Regions from separate parts of the Paenibacillus sp. GP183 genome, predicted to be linked through region 4. Evidence: riboswitches for the same ligand, from Rfam matches in the RefSeq annotation. Region 4 holds a riboswitch; each other region holds the start of a gene.
What was found. Region 4 has a riboswitch for ZMP and ZTP ahead of BLV33_RS19440 (HAD family hydrolase). Riboswitches for the same ligand answer to the same signal wherever they lie in the genome.
Positions count from the first base shown of each region.

Region 1: it holds a riboswitch for ZMP and ZTP, as region 4 does, so the genes downstream of both, rpiB (ribose 5-phosphate isomerase B) here and BLV33_RS19440 (HAD family hydrolase) in region 4, are expected to answer to the same signal.
Region 2: it holds a riboswitch for ZMP and ZTP, as region 4 does, so the genes downstream of both, BLV33_RS10750 (DJ-1/PfpI family protein) here and BLV33_RS19440 (HAD family hydrolase) in region 4, are expected to answer to the same signal.
Region 3: it holds a riboswitch for ZMP and ZTP, as region 4 does, so the genes downstream of both, BLV33_RS05275 (DJ-1/PfpI family protein) here and BLV33_RS19440 (HAD family hydrolase) in region 4, are expected to answer to the same signal.

Region 1 covers NZ_FNSW01000001.1:3,608,793-3,610,994, reverse strand. The annotation lists gene glyA (serine hydroxymethyltransferase) at 1-291, opposite strand, end outside; gene BLV33_RS17810 (TIGR01440 family protein) at 336-950, opposite strand; gene rpiB (ribose 5-phosphate isomerase B) at 966-1,424, opposite strand; ZMP/ZTP riboswitch at 1,522-1,602, opposite strand; gene BLV33_RS17800 (low molecular weight protein arginine phosphatase) at 1,661-2,202, opposite strand, start outside.
Region 2 covers NZ_FNSW01000001.1:2,162,128-2,164,329, reverse strand. The annotation lists gene sulP (SulP family inorganic anion transporter) at 1-974, shown strand, start outside; ZMP/ZTP riboswitch at 1,202-1,280, shown strand; gene BLV33_RS10750 (DJ-1/PfpI family protein) at 1,338-1,937, shown strand.
Region 3 covers NZ_FNSW01000001.1:1,072,642-1,074,843, forward strand. The annotation lists gene BLV33_RS05270 (GIY-YIG nuclease family protein) at 1-531, opposite strand, end outside; gene BLV33_RS05275 (DJ-1/PfpI family protein) at 587-1,174, opposite strand; ZMP/ZTP riboswitch at 1,222-1,302, opposite strand; gene BLV33_RS05280 (hypothetical protein) at 1,418-1,933, opposite strand; gene BLV33_RS05285 (HAD family hydrolase) at 2,107-2,202, opposite strand, start outside.
Region 4 covers NZ_FNSW01000001.1:3,938,567-3,940,768, forward strand. The annotation lists gene BLV33_RS19435 (hypothetical protein) at 12-284, shown strand; ZMP/ZTP riboswitch at 773-851, shown strand; gene BLV33_RS19440 (HAD family hydrolase) at 904-1,692, shown strand; partial or broken gene BLV33_RS19445 (sigma factor-like helix-turn-helix DNA-binding protein) at 1,929-2,051, shown strand; gene BLV33_RS19450 (MgtC/SapB family protein) at 2,181-2,202, opposite strand, start outside.

The DNA.
Region 1 (2,202 bases), 330 kb from region 4:
CTGCGCACCGGAATGAGGCTGAACATTCGCATGCTCGGCACCGAACAGCTCCGTTGCACGGTCACGTGCGATGTTTTCCACAATATCGACGTATTCACAGCCGCCATAATATCTTTTGCCCGGATAGCCTTCCGCATATTTGTTAGTTAAAACCGTACCCATAGCTTCAAGCACCGCTTGGCTTACAAAGTTCTCAGAAGCAATCAACTCAATTTTGTCGCGTTGGCGGCCAATTTCCAAATTCATAGCTTTCACAATTTCTGGGTCTTGCTTGCTTAAATGTGCTGTCATTTTTATTTCCTCCTAGTGGCGTATCCTCTATATTTTAAAAAAGGTCATCCTAAGTTGCTGCAATCGTCGGTTTGAGATGAATCTTTAACTTGCAAACCCGCGTCTTCCTCCGTATAAACAGCCCTTGCTCCCCCGATCAGCTTCGACCGAGTGATAGCCATGGTCACATGAGCATGGCCTATGGTACGAATCGGCGGCCTGACTGGAACAGCGACTCGGCGAAGATGCATGCCAATCAGCGTGTCTCCAATATCGATCCCTGCATGCGCCTGAATAGCTTCCACTAGCACAGGCCGCTTGAAATGGCGAAACGCATACGAGGCCATTGAGCCTCCAGCCTTGGGTATCGGTATGGCAGAAACCGTCTCTAATGGATAGCGCGAGAGGATGTTCTCCTCCACGACCAGAGCCCGGTTCAAGTGCTCGCAGCATTGAAAAGCAAGAAATAATCCGAACTCGTCGGCGATCTTGAGGGCAGCTTGATAAATCGGTTCAGCTGCCTGGAGCGTACCGGAAGTTCCGATCCGATGCCCAAGCACTTCACTGGTGCTTGTGCCGATGACCAGTACCTGTCCAGCCTTAAGCCCGCCGACCCGAACCAATTCCCGCAGGTTGGTCCCTACGTCCTGTCCAACCGTTTGCATGCCTGAATCTGTCATCGATCTCACTTCTCCTTATGGATGCAGCGTGTAACGATCTTCCAGCTCTTTCATTTTCCTGATGCGGTTTTGATGGCGAGCGCCTTCGGAGAAATCTGTTTCGAGCCAGGTTTTCACAATTTCCAGCGCAATTCCGGGTCCAACCACGCGTTCACCCATGGCAAGCACATTGGAATCGTTATGTTCCCGTGTAACTTTGGCAGAGAAAAGGTCATGAACCAAGGCGCAGCGGATTCCCGGGATTTTGTTCGCAGCAATCGTCATGCCAATCCCGGTACCGCAGATCAAGATCCCACGATCAGCTTCGCCGGAAGCCACCTTCTCGCAAACCGGAAGCGCATAATCCGGATAGTCAACGGAGTCTTCACAATCACAGCCCAGATCCACAACTTCATGGCCAAGCGCTTCAATCGAGGGGATAACAGCTTCTTTTAACCGGTAACCGCCGTGATCCGCTCCAATCGCAACCTTCATAGTCCATCCGCTCCTTTTACCCACTTTTGCATCCTTATTATAACGCAAACTGCATGGAAAAACGAAAAAAGAGCAGGACACGTACAAGTACGCGTTGCTCTTTTGCCCAGGCGACCGGCCGTATAGCTCGATGCTCCATTGTGGTTTCTCCCACTTGTCGCCAGTTACATCGAGTCCTGCTTGAATAGCTTTATTTTAGCGCAATCTGCGCCGTCTGTAAAGATGAAAAGGCCTGGTTATCGGTCGCGCAAGTCACTGCTGAAGCCCTGAAGCTTGATGACCAGCTTTTTTAAATGGAGTTCAATCTCCTGAGCCGTTAACCGATATGCATCCAAAGAGCCCCCGAACGGATCTGAAATATCAAAGCTGGAAATGTGCTTATTCAGTTTGGAGAGCTGGCTTCTTTCATCATTGGAAATGGGCTGTGACAAGGCTTGCTTCAATTGCAGCTCAGCCGTCAGCGTTGTCCGTGTGTCTATTGCCTCCAGAATCGCTGGATCGTCTTCGACAAATTCCTTGAGTGTAAAAGTTTTCTCGAGCGCCTGCGGATGTCTTTGAATAACAATTCCTTTATGCGCCATGGTCATGGTCAAAATAACGTCCGCCCATTCCACATCGGGTTCGTTTAATGCACTGGAGGTCAGCTTGTCTCCGATCCCCTTTTCCTGTAATACAGCTTCGCTATTACGGGATATCGACGAGCCGTTTGCGGCCGAAACACCGGCGGAACGAACTTCCGCTTCGAGCTTCTCTCCTTGCAGCATGTGTCGCAGCATAC
Region 2 (2,202 bases), 1.8 Mb from region 4:
TGTCAGCAGTTGTAGCAGATGGAATGACGGGAAAACGTCATAACAGTAACCGTGAGTTAATTGGACAAGGAATCGCTAATATAATCACTCCCCTCTTTGGTGGTATTCCTGCAACAGGAGCCATAGCGAGAACGGCAACTAACATCAAAAACGGAGCCGTATCACCTTTATCTGGCATCATCCACGGCGTAGTGGTGTTCCTAGTTCTTATTTTGTTTGCTCCTTACGCTTCAGAAATTCCACTTGCCAGCATGGCTCCGATCCTCATGTTTGTCGCTTGGAACATGAGTGAGCGAAAGGAATTTACCCATGTTCTGAAAACCAAAACAAGTGACTCCATCGTGCTTGCAATCACATTTTTATTAACGGTTTTTACAAACTTAACAACAGCAGTTGAAGTTGGCTTAATCTTGGCAGTGTTAATGTTTGTTAAGCAAATGAGCGGAATTTTAACCGTTGCAAAAGTTTTACCCGATCCCGCCTCGGAAAAGGTTAAAGCCCATATGGTTACAGAAGGACATGATTGCCCACAGCTCAATATTTACACAATCGAAGGTCCTCTTTTCTTCGGTGCCGCCAACATGTTTGAGAAGTCCATAATGGACACCATTCACCTTCGACCTAAAATCTTACTTCTTCGGTTGGGTAAAGTGCCAATCATGGACACAACTGGTGAATTCAATTTATCTAGTTTGGTCAAACACTTCAAAAAGTTAGGCGGTATCGTGCTGATTTCCGGCATTCTACCACAGCCACTGGAGGTATTAAAGAAGACAGGACATTATGAACTTATTGGAGCTGAACATTTCTTTGCACACACGGGAGAAGCGATTGACTATTCTTTGCTCCAACTGGACTATAACAAATGCTTGGGTTGCAAACATTTCGCCTTCCGAGAATGCTCGGCGTTATCCAATGCGAAATCTCAACAGGGTGTTGTTCCGTACCGCGTTGATCCCAAAAAACAACGGTAAAAAGTTTGACTAGTTCTTTGGTGGTCATCTCAAATGCATTAATCGGAACCTCGGCTTGATACACCAGGAACCTGGTGGAAGAAGCCGCGTATTCAGCTAACGGAAACGTTTGCTCAATAAACAACTTAAAGTCGACATGATCGATAGCCTTTGCTGACCTAACTGGCAGGAGAACGTAAAAATTAACTTGATTATATTAGATTTTTCGGACTATAATAAAGTAAATATTTGGTATGTGTGACTGGCGAAACGTGGAGTACCACGAGGAAGCACATATTTCATACGCCGTTCGCCTGGGCAAAGTATTTGATCTTAGATCAAATGCTTTTTTTGTTCCATTCATGAAAGGGCAGGTGTTATGGAATGAAAATAGCTTATATTCTTTTTGAAAAGATGACAACATTGGATTTTGTCGGCTTTTATGAAGCGGTATCTTGGCTAAGAATTCTAAATGTTAAAGAAGATGTGTCGTGGGATCTCTGTGCAAATCACGAGGAAATTACAGACGACCGTGGTATGACAATAAAGGTAAAGCATGTTTACCCAGATCTATCTAAGTATGATTTGATATTTATTCCTGGCGGTATGCCTACCAGAGAACTGAGATACGATGCAGAGTTTGTCTCTTGGATCCAAAGTGCTCGCAATGTAGAGTACAAAGTGTCTGTTTGTACGGGTGCTTTACTTTTAGGTGCCGCGGGGTTCTTAACTGGTAAAATGGCAACAACGAACCCATCTGCTTACGAATTGTTGATTCCTTATTGCACAGAGGTAGTTAAGGCCCGAATTGTACGGGATGGGAATACTTTCACGGGCGGAGGTGTTTCAGCTTCTATTGATTTAGGTTTGTACCTTGTTGAATCATTAACGAATATAGATGTGGCGAAAAAGATTCAAAAGATGATGGATTACCCTTACTATCAGGCGGGGAAATTGTCTAATATTTTCATGCCCTACGAGTAATGATGGCCGGCTGTCGTCAAAACCGTTAGAATGTGGCTTAGAACCCTTTGGAGAGCATAGCATTGGTTATAGTTTGGACGTTCAGTTGAAAATAGTCCGTTAAGGGACAATTTAGAACGTTTGGCGATGCGGTTGATGGTAGAGTGTTGCTATGGATGACGCAAAAATTCTATAAAAGGTCTGCGACGATCGCGAGATAGGCCAGAAGACAAGGAAACTCGCGGCAGCTCTTCACTTATGCACAAAACACCCACTTTTGTGTGCA
Region 3 (2,202 bases), 2.9 Mb from region 4:
TCTACATTCTTGTCTAAGGCTCACGAGTTCTTTCAATTTATTTGGGTTCTGTCTTATGTTTAGTATGGGTTTTGCTTCTAAAATTAGTTTAATCTCGATATCATTCAGCAGTTCAGATTTCATGGCTATCCAGTTTATTATTAGATTCTTATTTATCCAGTCAATAATTCTTAAGGTGTCATCATCAGAAAATTTATAGTTTGCACCGTTTCGGCTATGGCTTAATGATCCAATTACAGGTCGATAACCAAAGATTGCACCGATACTTCTGAAAAAAGAAGCAGGGCTTTTATGTCTTAAGTCTTGAGTAACTAACCTCTTTAATAAGCTGGTTGATGCTTGCCCAACATAGAGAATATTGTGATCTCTGTTTATTAAGCAAGCAGAATAAGGCTCAGGAATACTTGTAATATCACGAATCATTATACAGTAAATTCCTGGTGTATTGGGAACTTCTGATTCAGCTAATGAAGCTGCAATCACATAATTGGGATTTGTGATATTGTCCTTAAAATGATTTTGATTTTCCAAACAAGGACTTCCTTTCTTTGCCGTGACGCCGTTAATCAGCGTCAGGATCTGATTGTTACTTTTTCCATTCATACTCTAGTTTTGATGCTGTATCAACAGCCCTTTCAATTCCCAACAGCTTTGAAACAACATAAAGGGACGCATCGATTCCGGCAGTTACACCAGCTGACATGATGATTTTTCCATTATCAACGTATCTAAGGTCTTCAACAATCCTGGAATTGCTCGGTGCCGCTTGACGTAATAAATCTATTGCTCTTCGATTTGTTATTATACTCAATCCGTCTAATAAATTCGCTTTTGCCAAAAGCAAAGCTCCTGTGCATACAGATAACACCAGCTCAGCCGTGCTAGCCGTATTATTTATCCAAGTTGTAAGTGATTCATTATACATTTCTGTTCGGGAACCTATTCCACCAGGAACAATTAGTATATCTGGAGGTGGGCAATCATCAAAGCTGTACTTGGGATAAATAGTAAATCCACTGATCGTGTTCAAGGGTTGTACCTTTTCACTTACCGTGTAAACACGAAAATCTTTCCCCCAATTGCTTGCTGTAGCAAAAACATCAAAGGGACCTACAAAGTCTAATCCATCCACTTTCTCATACACCAAAACAGCTACATTCCTAGCTCGTTCCATCGCAATCCATCTCCTTAAAATAGAAAAGTATTTGATCATAGGATCAAATACTTTGCCCAGGCGAACGGCTGCTATGAATATGTGCTCCCCCGTAGTCATCTACGTTATCGCCAGTCGCACATACCAAATATTTACTGTTGATTATATCTGAAAATTGCAAAATGTCAACTAACGAATATACAAGGGATTACTCGCCGATACGAGCTGCCTTTGATCAACTATTTCAAAATATCTCAAATCCATTCAAAAATTCTGATAAATCATTTCGTTGTTATTATTAAATACTTCAACTTTCGCTTTAGATGAATTGGTTAACTTGCCAGTTGGGTGATCTACTATAAAAGCCTTTTCATGATTCATTGTTATTTCTACTATGCTTCCATCTTCAAATTTTATTTTCATTTTTCGTCCTTGTTCGAGTACATCTTTTCGGTGAACGATTACTCCTATAAATGATGTTTCTTGTGTCACTGCAATTACGTCTACTCGTTCTGGTGCACCTCCCCATGAACTTCCAATATACTGAGGTTTGTTATCATTAGTTATAGATAAACTGTAACCAGAGTTATCACCCAAAACAATTGCATGATCATTATAGTACTTTATTGCCAAAGCTTTTCCATGAATATCTTGAAAGTTTACTAATTCTTGTTCAGTAGGTGTTCTACTTATTATAGGGTTACTTGTTCCCTGAAGTTTTAAGCTTGGAAAAAAGAAAACTATGATTACGAGCAAAAATAAAACAACTTTGATTTTCATGATTTTTCCTTCCATTAAGTCCTGTTCTTCGCCGTCTTTACTTCACGTTTCTTCATAATCTCTTTAGATTCCCATATTCTTGTTTCACCCGGTGGGTATATTCCTTTTGTCTGTCGTAGTCGTCTCCGATCAACTTTAGCTGCTCTAATGAATTGTAGTGAAACTTCTTCGAGTTAGTTAATGAGTCTGTTCTTAACATTAATATTTTCAATTAATTCTTCTAAATCCATATCAGCCATAGACTCAATCATTAAATCATAATCAGCAAA
Region 4 (2,202 bases):
CAGCACCTTTGTTGGCACTTACAAAACGAGAAAGGAAACAAATCAACATGAAGAAGTTACTCGTATTAGGGCTTTCCGCTTGTTTACTATTTAGTTTCACAAGCTCTGCTTTTGCTGCTACTAAAACTACCGTTCAAACTAAACACACCGTAACTCATGCTAAGAAAAAGGATACAATAGCTAAGAAAACTACTAAGGCTAACTCTAAAAAGTACGCTGTGAGTAAAATTAAAAAGGCAAAGGCTGTACATAAAAAAACAACAAAGACTGCAAAAACAGCGTAATGCATAAAGTTGAATATCAAATTTTGGAGTCGCGGACCAGTATCGCGGCTTTTTATTTTACATATCGAAGACATTACATGAAATTTGGGGAGCGGTTCATTAGAATTAACAAAAAACGTTGAATAGGATTTTGTCACTTGTTACGCTAGCCATGGGATGGTGAATTTCCAGGGATTTTGTGGAGTATACGTGCAGTAGAAAAAGGCTTTAAGGAAATGTTCCAGCCATTTCTTCTATTCCCGTATGCCCAAAAATGTAACGGCGGGCTCTCATCAGCTTACATCCCTAACGATCACTGTATCCAATGGTGATGAAATCCTGCGAATGAGTGAGTATACGTGAGAGAACCCCTTAAAACCGAGGGACGGGTACGATAGCATCATTACGAACAGGCTGCCGGCATCATCGGTAGCCTACTCAACTATCAGGCAGTAATGCACAATAATACCTTGACTTGAATTAATTCTCCTAATATAATTTAGTAAATATTTGGTATGTGTAACTGGCGTAAACGTGGATAACCACGAGGAAACACATATTTATATGCCGTACGCCTGGGCAAAGTATTTGGTCAAATCTGATCGAATGCTTTTTTTGTTTTTGGTTGGAGGTGAAAGAGATGGATATTTCAGCAATCGTTCTTGATCTTGATGGGACTCTATTAAATTCAAGTAAGAAAGTGTCCGAGCGAAATTTGGATGCAGTTTTAAGATGCAGCCATAACGGAATGAAGATCATTGTTGCAACAGCCAGACCACCTAGATCAGTTCGGGCATTACTACCGATTGAACTGTTAGATATATCCTCATTTGTATTTTATAATGGCGCATTGATCGTGGATGTAAAGGCGGGACTAGAAGAACACATACCCATTGACAGAACAACTACAGAAGATATATTGGATTATTGTTCAGTGAAGCTGCCAGATTGTGTAATAAGCCTTGAAGTTAAAGACCATTGGTACTCTAACCATAAAATCCTGGATAATGCCGTGTATAACCCTTTATTCCATCCAATAGTATGTGAGTATAGGGAGTTAAAGCAGCATTTAGCAACAAAGATATTAATAACTGATTTCGGTGAGCCAAAGGAATTACGTCTATTATTCGAAGAAAAAGTTAATTATTTATTAACTGACAAAGGGAAACTTGTTCAGATGATGAATAAATCAGTTTCTAAGGCTACTGGAATACTAAAACTAATTAGTCATTATGGCATTAACACTTCCCAAATTATCGTTTTTGGTGATGATTACAACGACATTGAAATGTTTAAGATATCAGCATATTCGGTTGCGATGTTGAATGCAGTCGATGAGTTAAAGAACTTAGCAGATGAAATAACGGATACAAATGATAATGATGGTGTAGCGCAAATACTTGAAATGATTTTGAGGGGAGTTCGATAGTTACTTTTGAAAATGAGTTGTTTCATAACCCGTATCCAGGTAGGACTATCATAATTGGCATGACGGCGTGGCTTTTTTGTGTACTATTTCTGTAAGGGCATTCTATAGTCACAATTGCTAAAATTAACCATCATGGTGGCAAATCATTTTTTACATTGTTTTGTTTCGTGTTCCACATCGTCAAAATGATTGGGAGAAGGAAGTCGTGATGTGGCGGTTTGGCCTTTGAGCACAGTGGTGAGGAACGGACGCAGAGGGAAATTGCTAAGGAGCTGGGAATTTCTCGATCGTATGTGTCAAGAATAGAGAACCGGGCACTGATGGAGCTATACCATGAGTTTTATAAGGCGAAGCGGTAGTTTATAGTAGCGCTCACAAGACGTGAGGGTTCAAATCCCTTCGACCGCATCCTATTGATTAAACGATAAATGCCCTGAATAATAAGGCTTTTTTTGAGGTTCTGGTGTAACGATATAGGTGCTATTTATTTATAGATGCTCTACCTCCACC